2 regions of the Shewanella avicenniae genome follow, and region 2 is predicted to be linked to the other one. Evidence: predicted binding sites of a transcription regulator. Region 2 holds the regulator's gene; the other holds the start of a gene.

Region 1 (10,563 bases), 1.5 Mb from region 2:
GCCAGAGCATAAACAAAAAGCGCCGCGCGGCGCTTTTTGTTTATTTGGGAGCTCTTAAATGGCTTGCTCTTCAAATCCACCTAACTTAGCGATCAAGGTGTTGAGTAGCACGATAATTTCACTGCTCATCAGCACAAAGTCGGCATCGAGCTTGGCCAAGGGATCTTCACCTGCAACATCATCAGTTTGGGCACGAAACTCTTCAGCAAACTTCAAACGGCGAATACCAGCATCAGATTGCAGTACAAACTGAATAGACTGTTCAAATTGGATAGCCAGTTTGTGTACTTGCTTGCCCGATTCAACATGGGCTAATACTTCGTCCTCAGTCAAATCTTGCTGCTTAAACCGTACGATCCCACCATCATCTGCGGCTGATTTCAGTTCAGCTTCGTCCAACAGGTAAAACGGTACCGGAAGCTCACCCTGCTTCAACCAATCAGTAAGCTGGATTTCTATCGGAGTGCTAAAGCTAACGGGGACGACTGGTAAGCTGCCAATCGCTTTACGTAACAGTGCGAGTAACTCTTCAGCTTTGGTTGCGCTACTGCTGTCGACTAACAAGAGTTGCTGCTCTGGCAAAATTAACGCACGAATTTGGCTACGACGACTAAACGCGCGCGGTAATAGTGTCGTGGTGATTTCATCTTTCAGTGCGTCTTTTTCTTTTTTGGTAATTTTTCGCTGTTCTTCAGCTTCAAGATGCGCCACTTTCTCATCTAATGCTTCACGGATCACTTGTGATGGCAGAATCTTCTCTTCTTTGGTCGCGCAAATAAGATGGCGGTTCTCCGCGCTATGCACCAAAGATTGCCCCAGCTTGCCAAGGGCATGGGTGAAACCAAATTTGCTGATGTCCTGGCTTGAGCAGGGATGAAATACAAATTCATCCAACGCTTTTTCCAGCTGTTCAGCCTCGATAGAAAAAGGTTTGTTAAAACGGTAGAGAGTTAGATTTTTAAACCACATATTCGCTGCTCATTCAAAATGGAGTCGGCAGTGTAAGCCATCTGTTTTTCGCCGTAAACCTTGGATAAAAATTCATCAAGATCCACAAATTCAAAGATTTAACTAAAATGTCATATTTCTTTGTATATGTCCTAAACCCGCGCCAGTAAAGGTTTTTAGAAAATAATTTGGCAAAAAAAAATAAATCGACTACCGCGTTAGGTCGCTGTGAAATAAAACTGCAACACGTCATCTGCACACTTTCGCTCGTTCCAAATCCATAACCAAGACGAACATAACGTCGAAAGGAAATAATGATGAACTCTATTTGCAAAACCCTACTCGCTACCGCTATCGCTTCTGCTTGTGTTACCTCTGCATATGCAGCTGATCCACTGACTGTTTACGGCAAACTGAACGTAACAGTACAGTCAAATGATGATGGTGTTGAATCAGAAACTGCGGTGCAAAGCAATGCTTCACGTTTCGGCGCTAAAGGTGAGTATGACTTGGGCAACGCACTGAGTGCTTTCTATCAAGTTGAATATGAAGTTGCTACCGATGACAGCAGCAGCAACAACTTCAAAGCACGCAGCCAGTTTGTGGGTCTGAAGGGCGATTTCGGTGCAATCTCAGTTGGTCGTCAAGACACTATGCTGAAAGTTTCTCAAGGTAACGTAGACCAATTCAACGACTTATCTGGTGACTTGAAGAGTCTGTTCAAAGGCGACAACCGTATCGAACAAACTGTAAACTACGTTTCACCTTCTTTGGGTGGCGTGAAGTTGGGTGTTACTTATGCTGCTGAAGCTTCAAACAGCCAAGACGGTGAAAGCGGTGTATCTGCAGCGCTGATGTACGGTGATGCAGGTCTGAAGAAAACCCCAATCTACGCTGCTATCGCTTATGACTCAAAAGTAAAAGGTTATGACACCGTTCGCGCTAGTGTACAAGGTAAAGTGGCTGACCTGACATTGGGTGCAATGTGGCAGTCTCAAGAAAAATCTGAAGGCGATGCAGACAGCATCGAGGGTTACCTGGTCAGTGCTGCTTACAGCATCGATGCTGTAACATTAAAAGCACAATACCAAGACATGGATGACACTGGCGATTCATGGTCAGTGGGTGGCGACTACAAACTGGCTAAGCCAACTAAGTTGTTCGCGTTCTACACTTCACGCTCTATGGAAGGTTCATCTGACGATGAAAGCTATGTTGGTTTGGGTCTGGAACACAAGTTCTAAGCTCAGCTAAGTCGATGCTAGAGCCAGTCAAATAGACTGGCTTTTTGTTTTTCTAGCGCATGAGGCGTTTTGGCAAAAATAACTGTAGAATAAAAGAAATATGACGGATAAGTTGCTGGTTATTCATAAATCTGTCATAAATTTGTCTAATAATAGCAGCGTGTTATTTTACTTAAAGAAGCACCCATGACTGCAAGAATTTTGATTGTTGAAGATGAAGCCGCCATTCGAGAGATGCTTTCGTTTGTGATGGAACAACATGGCTTTGCGACGACCACAGCCGAAGATTTTGAATCTGCATCTGCACAGCTAAAGGAACCCTATCCCGATCTCATTCTGCTGGATTGGATGTTTCCAGGTGGTAGCGGCATCCAATTTGCTAAGACCCTGAAGCAAGATGAATTTACTCGCCAAATTCCGATTATCATGCTCACTGCGCGTGGTGAAGAGGAAGATAAAGTGAAGGGCTTAGAAGTTGGTGCTGATGACTACATTACCAAGCCTTTTTCACCGAAAGAGTTAGTTGCACGTATCAAAGCTGTGTTACGTCGTGCGGCGCCAACCCGTTTGGAAGATACCATTGAAGTGCAAGGTTTGATGCTCGATCCTGTGAGCCATCGCGTGACGGTGGGTGAGTCTGTACTCGACATGGGGCCGACGGAGTTTCGCTTGCTGCACTTTTTTATGACGCACCCAGAGCGTGTATATTCTCGCGAGCAATTGCTTGATAACGTTTGGGGCACTAACGTATATGTGGAAGATCGTACAGTGGATGTGCATATTCGTCGTTTGCGTAAGGCTGTTGAGCCTTCTGGACACGACCGCCTGATCCAGACCGTACGTGGCGCTGGATACCGTTTTTCAGCCCGCACTTAATCAACCTGTTTTAATTAGCTGACGCCCATGCTGGGCGTTGGGCTAAGTAGGCCTTACCTGACGGCGCAATAATCTATGTTTGATTCCTATTCAGGATACCGACTGTTTTTTCGCTTAGCATTTTATCTGCTGGGGTGTTTATTAGTCGGACTTGTAAGCGGACATCTGCTGTTGGTGCTGTGTATCGGAATGGGGCTAGTGCTCACTTGGCACTATCGTCAGTTGATAAGGCTTAATCATTGGTTGTGGAAAGACCGTCGACTCACACCGCCACAAGGCACCGGTAGCTGGGAAGGCGTATTTAACGGTATTTACCGTCTGCAAGGCAAAAACCGCAAGCGTGTTAGTCAACTTGCTGGATTACTTGGTCGATTTCGCCAAGGTGCCGAAGCGCTGCCAGATGCTGCTGTAGTGCTTGATGCCGGACTGAATATTTTGTGGTGTAACAAATTAGCCCAGTTGATGTTGGGCTTAGTTTGGCCTCAAGATAATGGCCAACGGGTGGATAACCTGATCCGCCATCCTGACTTTGCTGCCTATATCAAAGCGGGAAAATTTGATGATCCCCTCGCTCTGCCGTCACCTGTATCAGAGAAGCGCGTACTTGAAATCCGTATTATTGCTTACGGCGAACAACAAATGCTGTTGATTGCGCGTGATGTCACCCGAGTGCGTCAGCTGGAGGGAATGCGCAAAGATTTCGTGGCCAACGTTTCCCACGAATTAAAAACACCGCTTACTGTACTGCAAGGTTACCTCGAAGTTATGCAGAGTATGGCGGATGAGGATGATCCCAACCAACGAGCTTTGACCTTGATGCAGCAGCAGGCCACCCGCATGAAGTCTATGGTTGAGCAACTATTGGTGTTATCGCGTATCGAGGACTCTGCAGAAATTAACCTCGAAAAAGTGGTCGATATGCAAAAGATGGTGGCCCTGTTACGCACCGAGGCCGAAGCATTAGCGCGTGATGATTATCAAGTCACCTTTGAGGTAGACCCGCAGTTAAATGTTCATGGTGACGAATTGCAACTACGTAGTGCCTGTTCAAATCTTATCTCTAATGCGATTCGTTACACTGAGCCGGGTGGGACGATTCATATACGTTGGCAACAAGTGGCCACTGGCGCCATGTTCAGTGTGACTGATAGTGGCATCGGGATAGCTCAACAACATATTTCACGACTAACCGAGCGTTTTTATCGCGTCGATAATGCGCGTTCAAGACAAACTGGGGGTTCAGGCCTTGGCTTGGCTATTGTAAAACATGCACTTAGCCATCATCACACCGAGCTCGTCATTAATAGTACGCTGGGGAAGGGCAGTACCTTTAGTTTTATTATTCCGCAGCATTTAGTCGTGTAGTTGCCATTGGACTTCTAAATCGAACATCTCGTTCGTCATCTAACTGTCATTATTTGGTCATAAAATGGTGATGAAAGCTCGAAATACTGACGTTAATTTAATCGATAATTTCTGATCCTCACCGGAGTAAAGATGAAACTGAATCCTCTAGCTGGCGCGCTCACGTTATTAGCCTCTAGCTTACTTTCTTTCTCTTCCTTGGCTGCTGTCGACCCAAGCTTGCCAGTTTATCAAAAATCGAGTGGCGTCTCGGGCAATCTTTCTTCCGTTGGTTCTGACACTTTAGCCAACATGATGACCTTGTGGGCGGAAGAGTTTAAGCATATCTATCCCAATGTGAATGTGCAGATCCAAGCTGCAGGCTCATCAACTGCACCGCCAGCACTGACTGAAGGTACATCACAGTTCGGCCCAATGAGCCGTGCGATGAAGCCAAACGAAGAAGAAGCCTTTGAAAAGCACTACGGCTATAAGCCGACCAAAATCCGTGTTGCTATTGATGCTTTAGCCGTTTTTGTTCATAAAGATAATCCTATCAAAGGACTCAATATGGAGCAGATTGATGGCATTTTTTCATCAACGCACAAATGTGGCTCACAAGAGTTCTCTCGTTGGAGTGACTTGGGGCTGACCGGTGCTTGGGGCTTAAAAGACATTCAGCTGTATGGTCGTAACTCGGTGTCTGGGACTTATGGTTTCTTCAAAGATCACGCATTGTGTAAGGGTGATTTCAAGCCGAGTGTGAATGAGCAACCTGGTAGTGCATCGGTGGTGCAGTCAGTATCTCAATCACTCAATGCGATCGGCTACTCAGGCATAGGTTATAAAACCGCAGGGGTTAAAGCGGTAGCGCTGGCCAAACAAGGTGAAGAGTATATTGAAGCGACACCTGAAAACGCCGCCAGTGGCAAATATCCGTTGTCTCGTTACCTGTATGTGTATATTAACAAACACCCAAATCAGCCGTTGACGCCAATGCAGCGCGAATTTCTGAAATATATTCTTTCGAAGCAAGGCCAGATGGTGGTTGAAAAAGATGGCTACGTTTCGTTGCCTATGAGCGTAATCGACAAAGATCTCGCTAAAGCGGGGATCAGTTTGTAAAAGCTCGCAGATACAACAAGGCCCCGATCTTCGGGGCCTTGTTGTATTCATCATGAGGTAAAAATTGTTTGTGCTTTACTCAGCATAAAGTCGATAAACAATTTCACTTTAAGCGGCTGTTGGCTGCGTTGATGTTGCAGTAGTGAAATCCGGCGTTTTTCGCAGCGCCATTCAGGTAGCAAGATCTGTAACCGTCCATCTGAAAGTTGCTGTTTTACAAATAACTCTGGGCCATAAAGTATGCCGCCATTGTGTTCTGCCGCAATAATGGCACCGTTAAGATCGGTTAATGTGAGTTTTGCTGGACCATCATAGTAAAAACTTTCACCGCTCGGATGGCGTAAGGAAAAGTTATAAAGCGGCCAAGCCTTAATGATTTGATGTTGTTCAAGTTGGCGTGGGTGATTGAGCCTTGGCGCTTGCTTGAGGTAATCCGGTGATGCAACGAGGCGATAATCTAACACGCCCATTGAACGTGATATCCACGATGAGTCGGGTTGTGTGCCTCCCACAATTGCCACGTCAATTCCTTCATCAATCAGGTCAAACTCTTCATTGCTTTGCACAATATGCAAGCGGATGTCAGGATAGTTATCGCAAAACTCGTTAAATACATCGATAAATAGCGCGGTGACAATCGAGATGGGCGCTGAAACACGTAATGTACCCTCAGGCGTTTCTGGCGCGCCGTTCAAGGCATCGAATTGCGCTATCAGCGCCTGATATTTTTGAAATAATGCCAGCCCTTCTTCAGTTAACCTCAACTTGCGCGTACTGCGCATCAGTAATTGCTCGTTTAGGACAGCTTCAAGCTTGGCCAGCTTTCGACTTACGGTGGCAACGGGCATCGACAATTCTTTGGCAGCAGCGGAAAAACTTCCCGCATTAACCAAGTGCACGAAAAGGTAAATTAACTGAAATTCAGCAGCTTGCTGACCTGACATGAGCGTCCTTTTTGATGAGCATAAATCTATGCTGATCCTAAAATAACCAATGATTCCGCTGAAGTTTACTGCAATGAACTTGCGAAAAACTGTGGTTGAGAAAAAATTGCACAGTATATTTACTGTATAAAAAATCAGTATATACTGTTTATCAATACAGTACTTCGGGGGCCATTATGCTTTGCCAACTCAGCGTAACAAATTATGCCATCGTTCGGTTTTTAGAGTTAGATTTTAGTGCTGGAATGACCACTATCACTGGTGAAACGGGTGCGGGTAAGTCGATTGCGATTGATGCACTAGGGTTGTGTTTGGGAAACCGAGCTGATGCGAGTGCTGTTCGTCCCGGTGCTGATAAGGCGGAAGTCAGTGCGCGGTTCTCGCTCGCGGACGTGCCGTTGGCTAAACGTTGGCTAGAAGATAATGATCTTGAACTCGATAACGAATGTATTCTGCGTCGCACGGTGACGGCCGACGGACGTTCTCGCGGATATATCAATGGCAATCCTGTTCCCGTGGCGCAGCTAAAGTTGCTTGGAAACTTGTTGATCGGTATTCATGGCCAACATGCGCATCATGCATTATTGCGTGGCGATCAGCAGTTAGTGCTACTAGATAGCTATGCGGGACATAATTTACTGCTGGAGGCTACAACCAAGGCTTACCACAACTTACGTCATGCAGAGCAACAACTAGCAGAGCTATCTCAGAGTGCTCAGGAACGACAAGCTAAGCGCCAGCTCCTTAGTTATCAAGTTGAAGAGTTGAATGAGTTTGCACTAGGTGAGTTCGAATACAGTGAGCTTGAAAACGAGCACAAGCGCTTAGCTAATAGCACCTCATTAGTTGAAAACGTACAAGCCAGTTTGATGCTACTTAGCGAAGATGATGAAGCAAACCTTGAGTCGATGCTCAATAAAGTACTTAGCCTTGCAGAAGAGCTGGTGAGTTATGATGACAAGCTCAGTTCAGTCAATAACATGCTTAATGAAGCGCTTATCCAAATTCAGGAAAGCCGTAGTGAGTTACAGCACTATGCTGATAACTTGGAAATTGATCCTGAATATTTTGCTGAGCTTGAAGCTCGTTTATCAAAAGTGATGCAGCTAAGTCGTAAACATCATGTGTTGCCAGAAGCGCTTTTTCAGCATCATCAATCGTTAATTGCGGAGCTCGCATCTTTAGACTCCAATGACGAGCTGCTAGAGCAGCTGCAAACGCAAGTTGAACTTTATCTGCTTCAATATCAACAAGCATCACAAAAGCTCAGTAGTAGCCGTCAGCGCCATGCTAAGGCGTTAGACAAGCTGGTCACTGACTCTGTGCGTGAACTCAATATGCCAAAAGCGAAGTTTGTTATTGATGTAGCATTTAACGAAGCAGTTATATCGTCTCACGGCAGTGATACGGTTGATTTTAAAGTGAGTACTAACCCTGGCCAGCCGTTAGACAGTTTATCTAAAGTGGCATCGGGTGGTGAGCTTTCACGTATTGGTTTAGGCATTCAAGTGATTACATCGCAGAAGGTTGCCACTCCTACCTTGATTTTCGATGAGGTTGATGTTGGGATTTCTGGGCCAACCGCTGCTGTGGTTGGGCGTATGTTGCGGCAACTGGGCAACTCCACCCAAGTGATCTGCGTGACCCACTTACCCCAAGTGGCTGGAAACGGTCATCAGCAAATGTTTGTTGCTAAACAAAGCAAGGCTGGGATGACTGAAACGTCGATGGTGCCATTAACTCGCGAACAGCGTATTGAAGAATTGGCGCGCCTGCTGGGTGGCGATACTATTACCAGCAATACACTTGCCAACGCACGTGAGTTGCTCGCAGATTAACAACTCACCGTTGCAGCAACAAAAATGCCAGCCTGATGAAGGCTGGCATTTTTTTAAGCGAAAGCGTTGAGTAACTTAGTCAACGATACGCAGTAATTCGTTAATACCCACTTTACCGCGCGTTTTGGCATCTACTTTTTTCACGATGATAGCGGCGTAGAGACTGTACTTACCACATTTTGATGGCAAGTTACCTGAAACTACCACTGAGCCTGCTGGTACGCGACCATAGTGTACTTCGCCGGTTTCACGGTCATAAATCTTGGTGCTTTGACCGATGTATACGCCCATAGAGATCACTGAACCTTCTTCAACGATCACACCTTCTACGATTTCTGAGCGAGCACCGATAAAGCAGTTGTCTTCGATAATCGTTGGGCCTGCTTGCAGTGGCTCCAATACGCCACCGATGCCAACACCACCAGACAAGTGAACGTTTTTACCGATCTGAGCACATGAACCTACGGTTGCCCATGTATCTACCATTGTACCTTCATCAACGTAGGCACCTAAGTTCACATAAGATGGCATTAACACGGTGTTTTTTGCGATGAATGAACCTTTGCGAGCCGCTGCTGGTGGTACTACACGAATAGCTTCTTCGCGGAAACGCGCTTCGTCATAATCAGCAAACTTCATTGGTACTTTGTCGTAGTACTTAGTTTCAGCGCCTTCAACAACAGCATTGTCGAAAATACGGAACGACAGCAATACCGCCTTCTTCAGCCATTGATGCACATGCCATTCGCCATCAATTTTTTCGGCGACGCGAACTTCGCCGCGATCAAGCATATCAATGACTTTTTCGACATCAGCTTTCAACGAAGCTTCGACAGTTGCTGGGCTGATCGTCGCGCGGGCTTCAAAAGCCGCCTCAATGCGTTGGCGTAAAGCCTCCATTGTATTCTCCTAACTCTTTATTGCGTTGATTGATTGTTTAAAGTTGTAACTAATGCATCTTGCAGTTGGCGCTGCTGTTGTTCATCCAGCGCTTTGCCATCCACTGTTTGTAAGATAAAAAAGTCCTCAGCCCGCTCACCAATGGTAGTGATTTTGGCTGATTGCAACGTAAACCCACAGCGATAGAAAATTTCGCCGACTTTAGCAAGTAGCCCCGGGGTGTCGAGGGCGATGAGTTCCATCATCGTGGTACGTTGGCGTTTACTCGGGATAAAACCTACTTGAGTGGCAACGTTGAATGGTTTCATTATGCGCGCCATCTTACGGAACTTAGGCATCTTCGGTACATCTGCAAGGGCCTTTTCTAGCGCTTTGCGAATACTTTGGATACGGGATAGCTGCGTAACAGGGGCTCCATCCTGCTCAAGAATGACAAAACTGTCCAGTGCGAAATCATCTTTTGTCATCATGATGCCCGCATCGTGAACGTTAATGTTTTTGTTGTCCAGTACTGCCATCACTGTTGCGAACAGTTTTGGACGGTCTTTGCAGTAAATGAAAAGTTCAGTGCCGCCACGTGTCATATGTTTAGAAATCAGCACCAAGGGCTCATCGTCGTTACGATGTTTTAATATTGCTTCTGCATGCCATGCAATTTGGGTGGGTTGGTAGCGTAGGAAGTAATCCGCTCGCAAGCGATGCCATAAATCATCCAGCGCTTTTTCTTTAATGCCTCTGCGTAAGAGCTCTTTTTTCGCTTTCGCTTGATGTTCTCTCACGCGACCTCGAATATCGACGGGCTTTTCTTTGCCGCGAGCCAGTACGCGCTGAGCAGAATAATAGAGATCGCGCAGCAGTGATCCTTTCCAACTGTTCCATGTATGTTCGTTGGTGGCACAGATATCGGCGACGGTCAGGCAATACAGATAGCTTAAGTGCGATGCATCTCTTACTTTGTCGGCAAAATCTGCAACGACATCTGGATCTGAAATATCACGTCTCTGCGCGGTAATCGACATGGTTAGGTGATTTTCAACGAGCCAACTTACCATACGGCCATCGTGGCTATTTAATCCATGCAACTGACAAAATTCCAGTGCATCTACCGCGCCGAGTTTACTGTGATCACCCCCGCGGCCTTTTCCAATGTCATGGAAAATTGCGGCCAGTACCAACAAACCCTTTTTGGGTAGTTGATTGATCAATACCGCTCCTAACGGAAACTCATCGCGTTGCTCTTGCTGGGAGAACTTATCGATGTTGAGCAGCAGTCGATGTGTGTGTTCATCAACGGTGTAAGCGTGGAATAGGTCAAATTGCATTTGACCTTCAATCGCGCGCCAT
Region 2 (10,563 bases):
GATGATCGGGCTACTGGGGCCTTCTGGCTCAGGTAAAACCACCTTGCTGCGTATTATCGCTGGGCTTGAAGGGGCGGATAGCGGCCAACTTTATTTTGGTGACCGGGACGTTACTCAAGTGCATGTGCGTGAACGTCGTGTGGGTTTTGTTTTCCAAAACTACGCGCTGTTTCGCCACATGACGGTGGCAGAAAACGTCGCCTTTGGTCTGCAAGTGATGCCACGAAAGCAACGGCCATCCGCCGCAGAAATCAAACAGCGGGTGAACCAACTGTTGGAAACCGTCCAGCTGGCGCATTTGGCACAACGCTACCCAGAACAACTCTCTGGCGGGCAAAAGCAGCGGATTGCGCTGGCACGCGCATTGGCCACGCAACCTGAAGTGCTGCTGCTGGATGAGCCATTCGGCGCATTGGATGCCAAGGTACGTAAAGAGTTACGCCGTTGGCTGCGCAGCCTGCATGACGAACTCAAATTCACCAGCGTGTTCGTGACTCACGATCAGGACGAAGCATTGGAACTGTCTGATCGGGTGGTGGTGATGAGCAACGGCCATATTGAGCAGATCAATGCCCCTGCGGAACTGTATGCGCAGCCCAACAGTCGCTTTGTGTTTGATTTTCTCGGTAACGTTAACGTGCTGAATGTCGATTGGCAGCAAGATCACTGGCGCAACGGAGAAGCATTTCTGGTACCGCCCGAACAAACTGAGCTGCAGCAAAATGGCGTGTTATACGTTCGTAGCCACGAACTGGAATTAGCCGACAAACCGAATAGCCAAGCCTGTTTGCCGTTTGATGTAGTGGCGGTAACCGCAATTGGTGCCGAAGCGCGTGTTGAACTGGCGCCGCGCGGTTGGGATAGCGATGAGTTGTGGGAAGCAACATTCAGCCATCAGCGCGTGAAACAGTTGGGGCTAACAAAAGGCAGCCAAGTATTTGCTACGCCGCAAACCGGTTACTTCTTTGGTGAGCAAGGAGCAACCACCCCAAGTCGGCTTAACTGGCCGTTCCTGCCGCCGGGCAGCCTAGTATTCGATATCTAAGCGCACGCCAACAAAGATCAAGCCACTGTTATTTCTGCAAGATGCAGTAATCACAGTGGTTTTTTATTGGGCTAACCATCAAAAAATTGCCGGATAAAAAAGAAATTTCAGCGGAGATCATTGGAGCGGGTGAAGGGAATCGAACCCTCGTATGCAGCTTGGGAAGCTGCCGTTCTACCATTGAACTACACCCGCGAGAGAACAGCGTGACGCTGTGCGCTTAAATTACTGCAACCAAAAAAAATGTCAAGCAGGTCATTAAGTTAACGTTTACCTTAAGTTGACTAGCGCTGCTTTTATCGCCGCGCTAGTCACCCCGCAGGCTTAGCCGTGGTACACAGGTAGAATGTTGGCCATCGATAACAGATGACACACCGCAGTGACCACACCAAAGAGCACCACAATCACAATCAGCGGTGTCCCGCCTGGCACTCTAAAGCCTTTGGCTTCAGCAAATAGCTGACGTGAACGATAGGCCATCAGGGCTGGCACAATGACTGCCCAAATGGTGGCCGCTAAACCGGCAAAGCCAATCGCAATCAAAAAGCCATCAGGGAATAACACGCCCAGTATGGTCGGCGGCACAAAGGTCACCAGTGAGGTTTTGATACGGCCGCTGCGGCTATCATCAAAGCCAAACAGATCCGCCACATAGTCGAATAACCCCAGCGTCACCCCAAGGAAGGAGCTGGCCACTGCGAGGTTAGCAAACAGGGTCAACATGCTGTTCATCAAGTCGCTGTCGACCACGTTTTGCAGCGCGCCCACCAGCACGCCCATGTTGCCACCGGCGGCAATTACCTCAGCAAATGAGCTACGGCTGAGATTGCCCATGGTGGCAACCATCCAGCCGAGGTAAATCACCAGCGCAAACGCGGTACCTATGCTGATCGCTTTAACAATAGTCTTGGGCTGGCGACCGTAATATTTCATCAACGATGGCACATTACCGTGGTAACCAAAGCTAGTGAGGCCGAAGGGAATGGCGGCCCACAAGTAAGGCGAAAACACTTGCTCACCATCCGGTTGCCACAGCTTGACCGGATCGACTTCCAGCCACAGATTGCCGATGGCCAATACGAAGGAGATCACCATGCCGCCAATCATAATGGTGGTGAAACGATCAACCGCTTTGGTCGACACCATCACCACTAACGCCAGCACAATGGCGAACACTAACGCCGCCATACTTTGTGGCAGATCTAGCCCTGAAAATGAAATCGCATGATTTACGATGGAACCGCCGCCACTGATGTAGGCGTAGGTGAGAATGTAGAGCACAAAGGCGATAGAAGCGCCATTGACCACCCGCCAGAACTGGCCGAGGGTTTTGCGGGTTAAGGTGTCAAAGCTGGCACCCGGTTCAAAATGCAGGTTGGTTTCGAGTAGCAGTAACCCCGACATCCACATGCAGAACCACACACCGACCAGCATGATCGCGGCATAACTAAACCACATGCCGGCGCCAGTCACAGGTAGCGAAAACATACCGGCACCGACCGTGGTACCGGCAATAATCATCGCCCCGCCGATCAACGACCGCGGCGAATCAGGGCTGTTGCTGTGCTTCATCAACTCTCCTGTTGGACTTCCGCACTGGCAACAATTGTTTGACGAACTTGAGGCGTCAATAACTGGTTAACTAGATCGCGCACGGCGGAAATCTCATCCATATTGTTGTTATTGTTGAGATACCCAAGCTCTTTGAGTTTTATACTGAGCATTGAGTACAACTTCTTGTCGTAGAATTCCGGTGCTGTTATGCCATGCAAACGGCCGAGTCGGCTGGCCAAAAGATGGCTTTCTAACTCTAAATCGCCACGCTCAATTTGCGGATTGGCTGCCAGCAGGTTGAAGATCATCGCGTAACGTTGCAGCGTTTCACTCATCACTTCGGCCAGCAGCGTCAGTGGCAGCTCGCCTTCTGGCGTTACGCGCCATTGCTGATCATCACCGCTGATAAAGCCCATAGACGCAAATCGTGCCAGCAATTTATCGGCATATTGCTGTACCTGTTGGCAGCCCATAAACAGCTCGGCTTTCAACAATGGATACAGGCGTTGCAGCACCTGATGCATCTGTTCGCGATTGCTGTTTTCAAAGCCAATTAGGCAACATGCTAACAATGAGGGAATCGCAAACAGATGAATGATGTTGTTTCGGTAATAAGTCATGGTTACCGCAACATTTTCATCAATGGACACTATATCGCCAATTCCATCATTTTGAATACAGAATTTTTTAAGATCTAAGCCCTGTTGCAACAAGGCGGCACCATCACCCTCGGCAACCGAGATAAAACCTGTGTAAGGCACTTGTTTTAACAGATCGAGATAGAAGTTAAGTTGGTGCTCCAGCTTGCCACGCTCAAGTGCGTTTTGTTCGGTCGCCAATAACACTGTGCTGGTGAGGGTGACAGCGGTTGCGGCGGCGGCATCATTGATGCGCGTCATCACTTTCGTTGCCAGCGAATTGACCGCAGGGGTTAGCCAAGCAGGCTTTTGCTCAGACTCAGGATCAATATTGCGCCAGTCCGGCTGCTTTTCAGTGAGGAATTGCTGCAAGTTAATAGGCTCGCCAAAATTCACATAACCTTGGCCGAAATTGCCCAGCTTACGGATCGCGCCCAGCACCTGCCACACCGATTCCTTTTTCTTCTCGGAGCCGCGCAGCTCCTTCAGATAGGTGGCCACTTCCATCACATGGTCATAACCCAAATAGACTGGCACCAAAGTGACGGGGCGTTCAATGCCGCGCAACACTGAGTGCATGGTCATCGCCAGCATGCCGGTCTTGGGCGCTAACAATCGCCCAGTACGCGAACGGCCACCTTCGGTGAAATACTCCACCGAATAGCCTTTGGCGAATAAGCGGTCGAGGTACTCTTTAAACACCGCTGTATAGAGCTTATTACCATTGAAACTGCGACGAATAAAGAAAGCACCACCGCGGCGGAACATAGGCCCTGCGGGCCAAAAGTTAAGGTTGATCCCCGCAGCGATATGCGGCGGTACCATCCCTTGAAAATAGAGAATGTAAGACAGCAGCAGGTAATCCATATGGCTGCGGTGACACGGCACATAGACAATTTCATGGCCGTCATGATGCAATTGGCGGATCTGCTCAGCGCCCTTAATGTTGATCCCGCTGTAGAGTTTGTTCCACAACCAGGTCAGCAAACGCTCAGAGATGCGGATCAAGCTGTCAGAGTAATCCGCCGCAATCTCATCAAGATATTTTTCTGCGACGTGGCGCGCTTCTGATTGAGAAATCTTCTTCGACGCCGCCTCTTCGTTGATCGCTTCTTGAATATTGTCACTGCGCAGCAACTCGGCAAACAGTGCTTGGCGATTAGGCAATACTGGCCCGGTCATCACTTTGCGTTGACGGCGGAAATGCACCCGTGCTACCCGCGACAGTTTATGGGCAATCGCCTCGTCGGTGCCATGTTGCTCGGCCATCACCCGCAATGACACCGCATTGGCAAACTGAACAAAGTTGTCGCGGCCGAGGAATAAAATCATCAGAAACTTGCGCAGCCAGCTTGGGCTTTCACGCTCAAATACGGCGGCGCGCATGGTGTCATCTTCTTTACCCGGGGTACGTCCCCAATAGAGGCTCACCGGCACCAACTGCACATCCAACGCGGGATCTTGCTGGTGCAAGCTCAACAACTGACGAAAAGTGCTGAGATAAGCGTGATTCTGCTTACGGGCACCGAACAAGGGTTTGGCATCTTCCAAACACAACACCCGTGGTAGCGAGTGCTCAGCCAAGCTCAACGCTGAGTACGGGCTCGGCATTCCCAGTTTGTAGGTCACATCGGCCAGTGCGGCTTTATCGCTGCACGATTCGGTCTTCATCACATAAACAACCGGACGGTCACGATCGAGATTGAGGTCTGCGAAAGGATCTTGCGGCACCACCACTGTGTGCACCAATTTACGTTGAAGCCAGCGAACGGCAGACAGCCAGAATGAGGTATGAGTTGACATGTTTCTATAAAACCTACGTTTGATGACCATAGAATACCAGAATCCGTCCAGCGTGCGTTAACGTGCTACCAATTGGTTAATAGTTGCACGAAACTAAATACTGTATATACTGACAGGTACTGTATGAAAAAACAGGATTTATCATGAGACCTCTGACGCCAAGACAATCGCAGATCCTTGATCTGATTAAGCGCAACATCGCCGAAACCGGCATGCCGCCAACACGTGCTGAAATCGCGCGTCGCTTGGGCTTTAAAAGTGCCAATGCCGCCGAAGAGCACCTAAAAGCGCTCGCCAAAAAAGGCTGTATCGAAATTATGCCCGGTACCTCGCGGGGGATTCGTCTGCCACAAGAAGAGATGGCGGATGAGGAACAAGGATTGCCGCTGATCGGCCAAGTGGCTGCGGGTGAACCGATTCTGGCGCAAGAGCATATCGAGCAGTTCTACCAAGTTGATCCTATGATGTTCCACCCCAGTGCAGACTTTCTGCTGCGGGTACGCGGCGACAGTATGAAGGATATCGGCATTCTAGAAGGTGACCTACTTGCGGTTCACAAAATGCAGGAAGCCCGTAACGGCCAAGTGGTCGTTGCCCGCGTCGAAGATGACGTGACCGTGAAGCGCTTCGAACGCAAAGGCAATGTAGTCTATCTGCACGCTGAAAATGAAGCCTACAAGCCAATTAAAGTTGACCTAAGTGAGCAATCACTCACCATCGAAGGTCTAGCAGTTGGCATTATTCGTAACGGAGATTGGCTATGAGTATGTTGCAAGGTAATGCCCCGCGTCACCCCGGCTTATGGCGCGATAGCGAAAGCAGCGATGTTAATGACGTTGGCGTGTCGAATCTGCCGTCCAGTAGCAATGGTCGCCGCGAGCTGCAACAACTCAGCAGCCAATTAGCGCAACTTAGCCAACAAGGGCGCTGGATTGTGTTAATCAATCCCGGCTTTGCAGGCTACAAAACCATTTTGGCGAATGCTGGTGTACGAATGGATCGGGTGCTGCAAGTACATGCGCGTGATGAAGTGGAAGCGTTGTGGGCGACCGAGCGCGCGCTCACTAGCGGCACCACGAGTGCTGTCGTGAGTTGGGTAGATCAACTCGACCATAAAGATAAGCGCCGCCTGCAATTGGTGGCCAAGAGCGCCCGCGCATTGGGCATAGTGCTAGAAACGCACGCGGCCACAGAGTTGCAATCCAGTTGCTGGCTGCAAGCGGTACACTAACGATACGTCTTCCAGTGACCGGTGACGGGGCGAGTAGCTAGGCAATCAACGCTGACTCAATGGAAGCCAGTGCCACGACATAAATGCTGCTCATTCAATCAGTGTGCCACCCAATCTAATGAAAAAGCCGTACAGAGTCAGAGGCTGTACGGCTTTTCTATTTCAACTCAATGGTTGCTGAAAAAAATGAGCAGTTGCTGAAAATAACCTGCAGCGTTACTCCTGCATCCACGCCCCCGGTTTATGGGTAAAGAACACAGTGGTCACCTCGGGTGCGGGGCAATCTGGCATCCGCGCATCAGCGCCAAGTAGAAGCCAGCTTTCACGATGGGCTTCGCCCATATCCTGCCCTTTGCTCATATCAAAACACTGCAGCTTTTCTGAGGCTGGCACTAACAAGTAGCGATTCGCCTGCTGCTGTTGCCACTGCCACGCGTTGCGCTCTTGCTGCTCAACAGGCGCCAGATAACTGAAATGAGTGATGTCGATCGGTGAGAACAAAATGAACTGCTCTTTGAAATCGATCAGTCCTACCTGCCCATCGCCCACCACTGCAGCTGTTTGCTGCATGACATCTTTTGGCGTCCGCATATGTTCCAGCAAACCATACCCCCAAGTGCTGTAGAGCGCCCAACCAAAGATGGAGATAACGCCCGCTTGCAGCAATGCAGCTTGCTTACGTGCGAGTAACAAAAGTAGCAACCAGCCAAGCGCCATGCTCAGGGTAAAATAGCCCACATGGCTTAAGTCATCGGTGTAGTCAGCCAGCTTTTTCACAATCGCCGGATGATCCAACATCGCGCCAATCGCCAGCAGTAAAATCACCACGCCGAACAACCACAACAAGCCCTGTAGCAGACGCTCAAACCATTTGCACTGACTCACTTGCTGCAACGCGGCCGCAAAGGCTAAACACGCCATTGGCAATGCAGGCAGAATGTAGACGTTACGTTTACCAGGGCTCAGACTGAAAAACAGGATCACCAGCGCCACCCACAACAGTAAAATGGCAATACGCGGATCAGCTTTGATACTGGCGACCAGTTGCTTCCAATAAGCAATGGCCAGCAGGGTAAGCGGTAACCACATCCAGGGGATCACCGACAACATAAAGAAATACCACGGCTTAATATGGTGCCATGCCGCCACATAACGCTGACCGGTTTGCTTGAACAAGATGTTATTCATATAGGCCAAGTGCTGCGCATCGCCCGAGCTCAGTACGGTGACGACCATCGGCACTAACCAGCAGCCAATCACCGCCAGCATCACCACTGGGCCTAATGCGGCTTTCCAGTGCCAACGGTCGCGATACAGGCCAGTGCGCCATGCATAAACGCCTAACGGCAGCAGCATGAGTAACGGCAGAAAACCAACACCTTTAGTGATAATCCCCAACCCCATGAATGCCCATGAGATGAAGTACCAACGCCAACTTGGGCCAACAAAGAAGTGCCGGATCAGGCCATAACAGCCGACAGTGATCCAACACATCACCATAGCGTCGATCTGCGCGGCCTTAACTTGGATCAGAAACTGCGGCACCAACAGCAGCAGCAACGCAGCGTTACGCCCGGTGCGAACATTCCAAATGCGCGCTCCGAGGTCAAATACCAACATAGTGGTCAACAGCCCGCACAGCGCATTAGGGATCAGAAATGCCAGCTGCAGATTTCCAAGCAACTGGTAACACAGCGCAATCGACCACATAAATACCGGCGGTTTATCGGGATAAAACTCGCCGCCACGGGCAGGAAATAACCATTGACCGCTGGCCACCATCTCCCGCGCAACTTCCACAAACCGTGGTTCATCCGCAGGCCATGGGGAACGCAACCCAACCCCGAGCATCACCATAATGAGGGTGAGCACAAACAAAGCCCAAAAAGTACGGCGATAATCGTCCGACTCAAAATAACGTTTCAACAAGGTCATGCTTGGGTCTCTTTTTCTTCCGCAAGAATATCTGCCATGGTAGGTTGCACGCGACGACGATAGAGATATGTGCCAATCAAGCTGGATGCCACCAGCAAAATACAGCTAAACAGCAAGGTAAAATGATCTGAGAAGCCGATGCCGGCACCAGCGCTGGCGAAAATGAAAGTTTGTGGTAAGTAACCGATAAAACTGCCGAGGAAAAAACCGCTCGATGGGGTATGGGTTGAACCTGCTAACAGGTTAGTCACCAGATTACTGCCCACTGGCAAAAAGCGAATGATCACCACTTTGAGCCACGTCTTATGGCAAATAAACTGCTCGAACTTCTTGGTTTTTTTACCAAAATGACGATTCACTAACCCTTTGACGGTAAAGCGCGCCACATAAAAAGTAACGCTACAGCCAACAATCGCGGCCAGTGCCGCCATCAAGGTGCCGAGCGCTGAACCTAAGGTGTAACCGTACACCAGCGCCACCAGCTGCCGTGGTCCACCCACCGCCATAAATAGCACTGCGCAACCAAACACCATGGCATCACCACTGATGCCATCTTGATTGATTAACTCTGCTACCCAATGTTTATCGGTGAGATGCTCAAACCATCCTGTTTCTACCAGCAGTGCCAGCAGCACAAAGATCAGGACAGTAAACAGGGATTTGCCAAATTGTTTACTTGTCAGCAGCGAGACTAGTTTCAATCTGTTTGATCTCCGCAATTTTGGCTCGACGGATTAACCACATAACACCGAGGATATCGACAATGCCGACCCAAGCACGGTTCCAAGCAGTATATTTAGATACGCCTACCTGACGATCACGATGGTTAACCACCGAAATTTGCACTTCACCGCCCATTCGACGAACCAATGCCGGAATATAGCGATGCATGTGATTAAAGTACGGCATCTTGATAAAGGTTTCTCGTGGGAACAGCTTTAATCCACAACCGGTGTCAGGTACACCATCGTGCAACATTGCGTTACGTACTTTGTTGGCAAAGCGCGATTGGAACCGTTTCCATGCGGTATCTTTGCGGTTTTTACGATAACCCGCGATACAGAAATCTTTTGCTGTAATTCCTTTCGCCAGTGCAATCATGGCAGGAATATCTGCCGGATCATTCTGACCATCGGCATCTAGGGTAACAATCCACTCACCGGCGGCTTGTCGTACTCCCGTCCAGACTGCAGTACTCTGCCCAGTGCTCTGTTTATGGATGACGGCTTTTGCCGCACAACCTAATGCATTTGCGGTGTTCACCACTTCGGCCGCGGTACCATCAGTACTACCATCATCGACCACAATCACTTCGAACGGCGTAAGCGCATTAAGTGCTTGATGAATTTCGGTAATCAGTGGACCTATGTTACCCGTTTCATCTTTGGCAGGAATTACTACAGAAATCAAAAAGTTGCTCCTAAAGATCCTAAAGATCCTAAATTGCTCGCCGCAAAAACCTCGCCACACTAGTGGCGAAGTCTTATCAAAAGCTTAAGTAAGCAGAATTAAACAGCAGATTCAGCTAATTGGCGCTCACTATACTACAAAATTGTTAACAGAGTTTTATGACAAACAACAGCTATTTTGGTTCTGTTAACTTAGCAATAGCTTATTCTTGCACCCACGTACCATCGGCCAGAGGACGAACCCACGGCTGACTAAACCAGTAGTAACCTGACTGGGATTTGCTCGGCGCGGTGCAATTGTAACGAGAACGCCCTGCGGGCAAAGGTTTTTGCGCTTGAATTGTGAAGGTGTCGGCATCAACCCAAATGGGTAACTGCTTGCCCTGCCCATGCACAAAACAGGTAAGTTGCGATTTTTGAATATCATCCATGACGATTTTAAGGCTTAAAACGGGTTGCGTGTCGCTCAGATCAAGTTGTGGATTGGTGGGTGTTTGGGCGATCACCGGCATATTCAACGAATTCAGTTTGGCCTTGAGCGTTTCCATGTTGGCATAGGCGCCTGCCACCGGAAAACGCGGAATGGCGGTTAAATCTGAATATTGCCCCGCCGCTCCGCTTTGTTGGCCTACGCCGATATAGCCCATCTGCTGCAACAACTGCTGCAAATCAGTATTGTATTCGCCATAGGGATACGCCAAGGTTTTAACGCTTTGACCAGTATGCTGTTTAATCGCCGCCTCAGTACGTTCTAGATTATCGCGGATCCGCGCCAACCATTGCTCACGGTTTTCATTGGGCAAACGGCGGATCAGATGCTCATGCCCCCATGAATGATTTGCGATCGTTGCGCCAGCATCCGCCAACGCCTGCAACTGGTTCCAATCCATCATCTCGCCAAAGCCTTTCTCAATCGGCTCGATCGCGACAAACAAGGTGAACGGAAAG

The links. The regulator LexA, encoded in region 2, represses DNA repair genes until DNA is damaged. The targets are predictions, from matches to a motif close to TACTGTATNNNNATACAGTA.
Region 1: recN (DNA repair protein RecN) is a predicted target of LexA. The motif match lies at 6,624-6,643, and genes of this name have one in related genera.

Annotation. Positions count from the first base shown of each region.
Region 1 covers NZ_CP071503.1:2,748,029-2,758,591, reverse strand. Annotated here, with positions in the region: gene rdgC (recombination-associated protein RdgC) at 55-969, opposite strand; gene JYB87_RS12180 (porin) at 1,263-2,192, shown strand; gene phoB (phosphate regulon transcriptional regulator PhoB) at 2,379-3,068, shown strand; gene phoR (phosphate regulon sensor histidine kinase PhoR) at 3,144-4,433, shown strand; gene JYB87_RS12165 (PstS family phosphate ABC transporter substrate-binding protein) at 4,566-5,537, shown strand; gene JYB87_RS12160 (LysR family transcriptional regulator) at 5,588-6,481, opposite strand; gene recN (DNA repair protein RecN) at 6,658-8,319, shown strand; gene dapD (2,3,4,5-tetrahydropyridine-2,6-dicarboxylate N-succinyltransferase) at 8,395-9,219, opposite strand; gene glnD (bifunctional uridylyltransferase/uridylyl-removing protein GlnD) at 9,237-10,563, opposite strand, start outside.
Region 2 covers NZ_CP071503.1:57,888-68,450, reverse strand. Annotated here, with positions in the region: gene JYB87_RS00330 (sulfate/molybdate ABC transporter ATP-binding protein) at 1-1,045, shown strand, start outside; tRNA gene JYB87_RS00325 (tRNA-Gly) at 1,167-1,240, opposite strand; gene mtr (tryptophan permease) at 1,370-2,617, opposite strand; gene plsB (glycerol-3-phosphate 1-O-acyltransferase PlsB) at 2,617-5,040, opposite strand; gene lexA (transcriptional repressor LexA) at 5,184-5,804, shown strand; gene JYB87_RS00305 (cell division inhibitor SulA) at 5,801-6,271, shown strand; gene JYB87_RS00300 (ArnT family glycosyltransferase) at 6,488-8,206, opposite strand; gene JYB87_RS00295 (TVP38/TMEM64 family protein) at 8,203-8,907, opposite strand; gene JYB87_RS00290 (glycosyltransferase family 2 protein) at 8,879-9,616, opposite strand; gene JYB87_RS00285 (polysaccharide deacetylase family protein) at 9,819-10,563, opposite strand, start outside.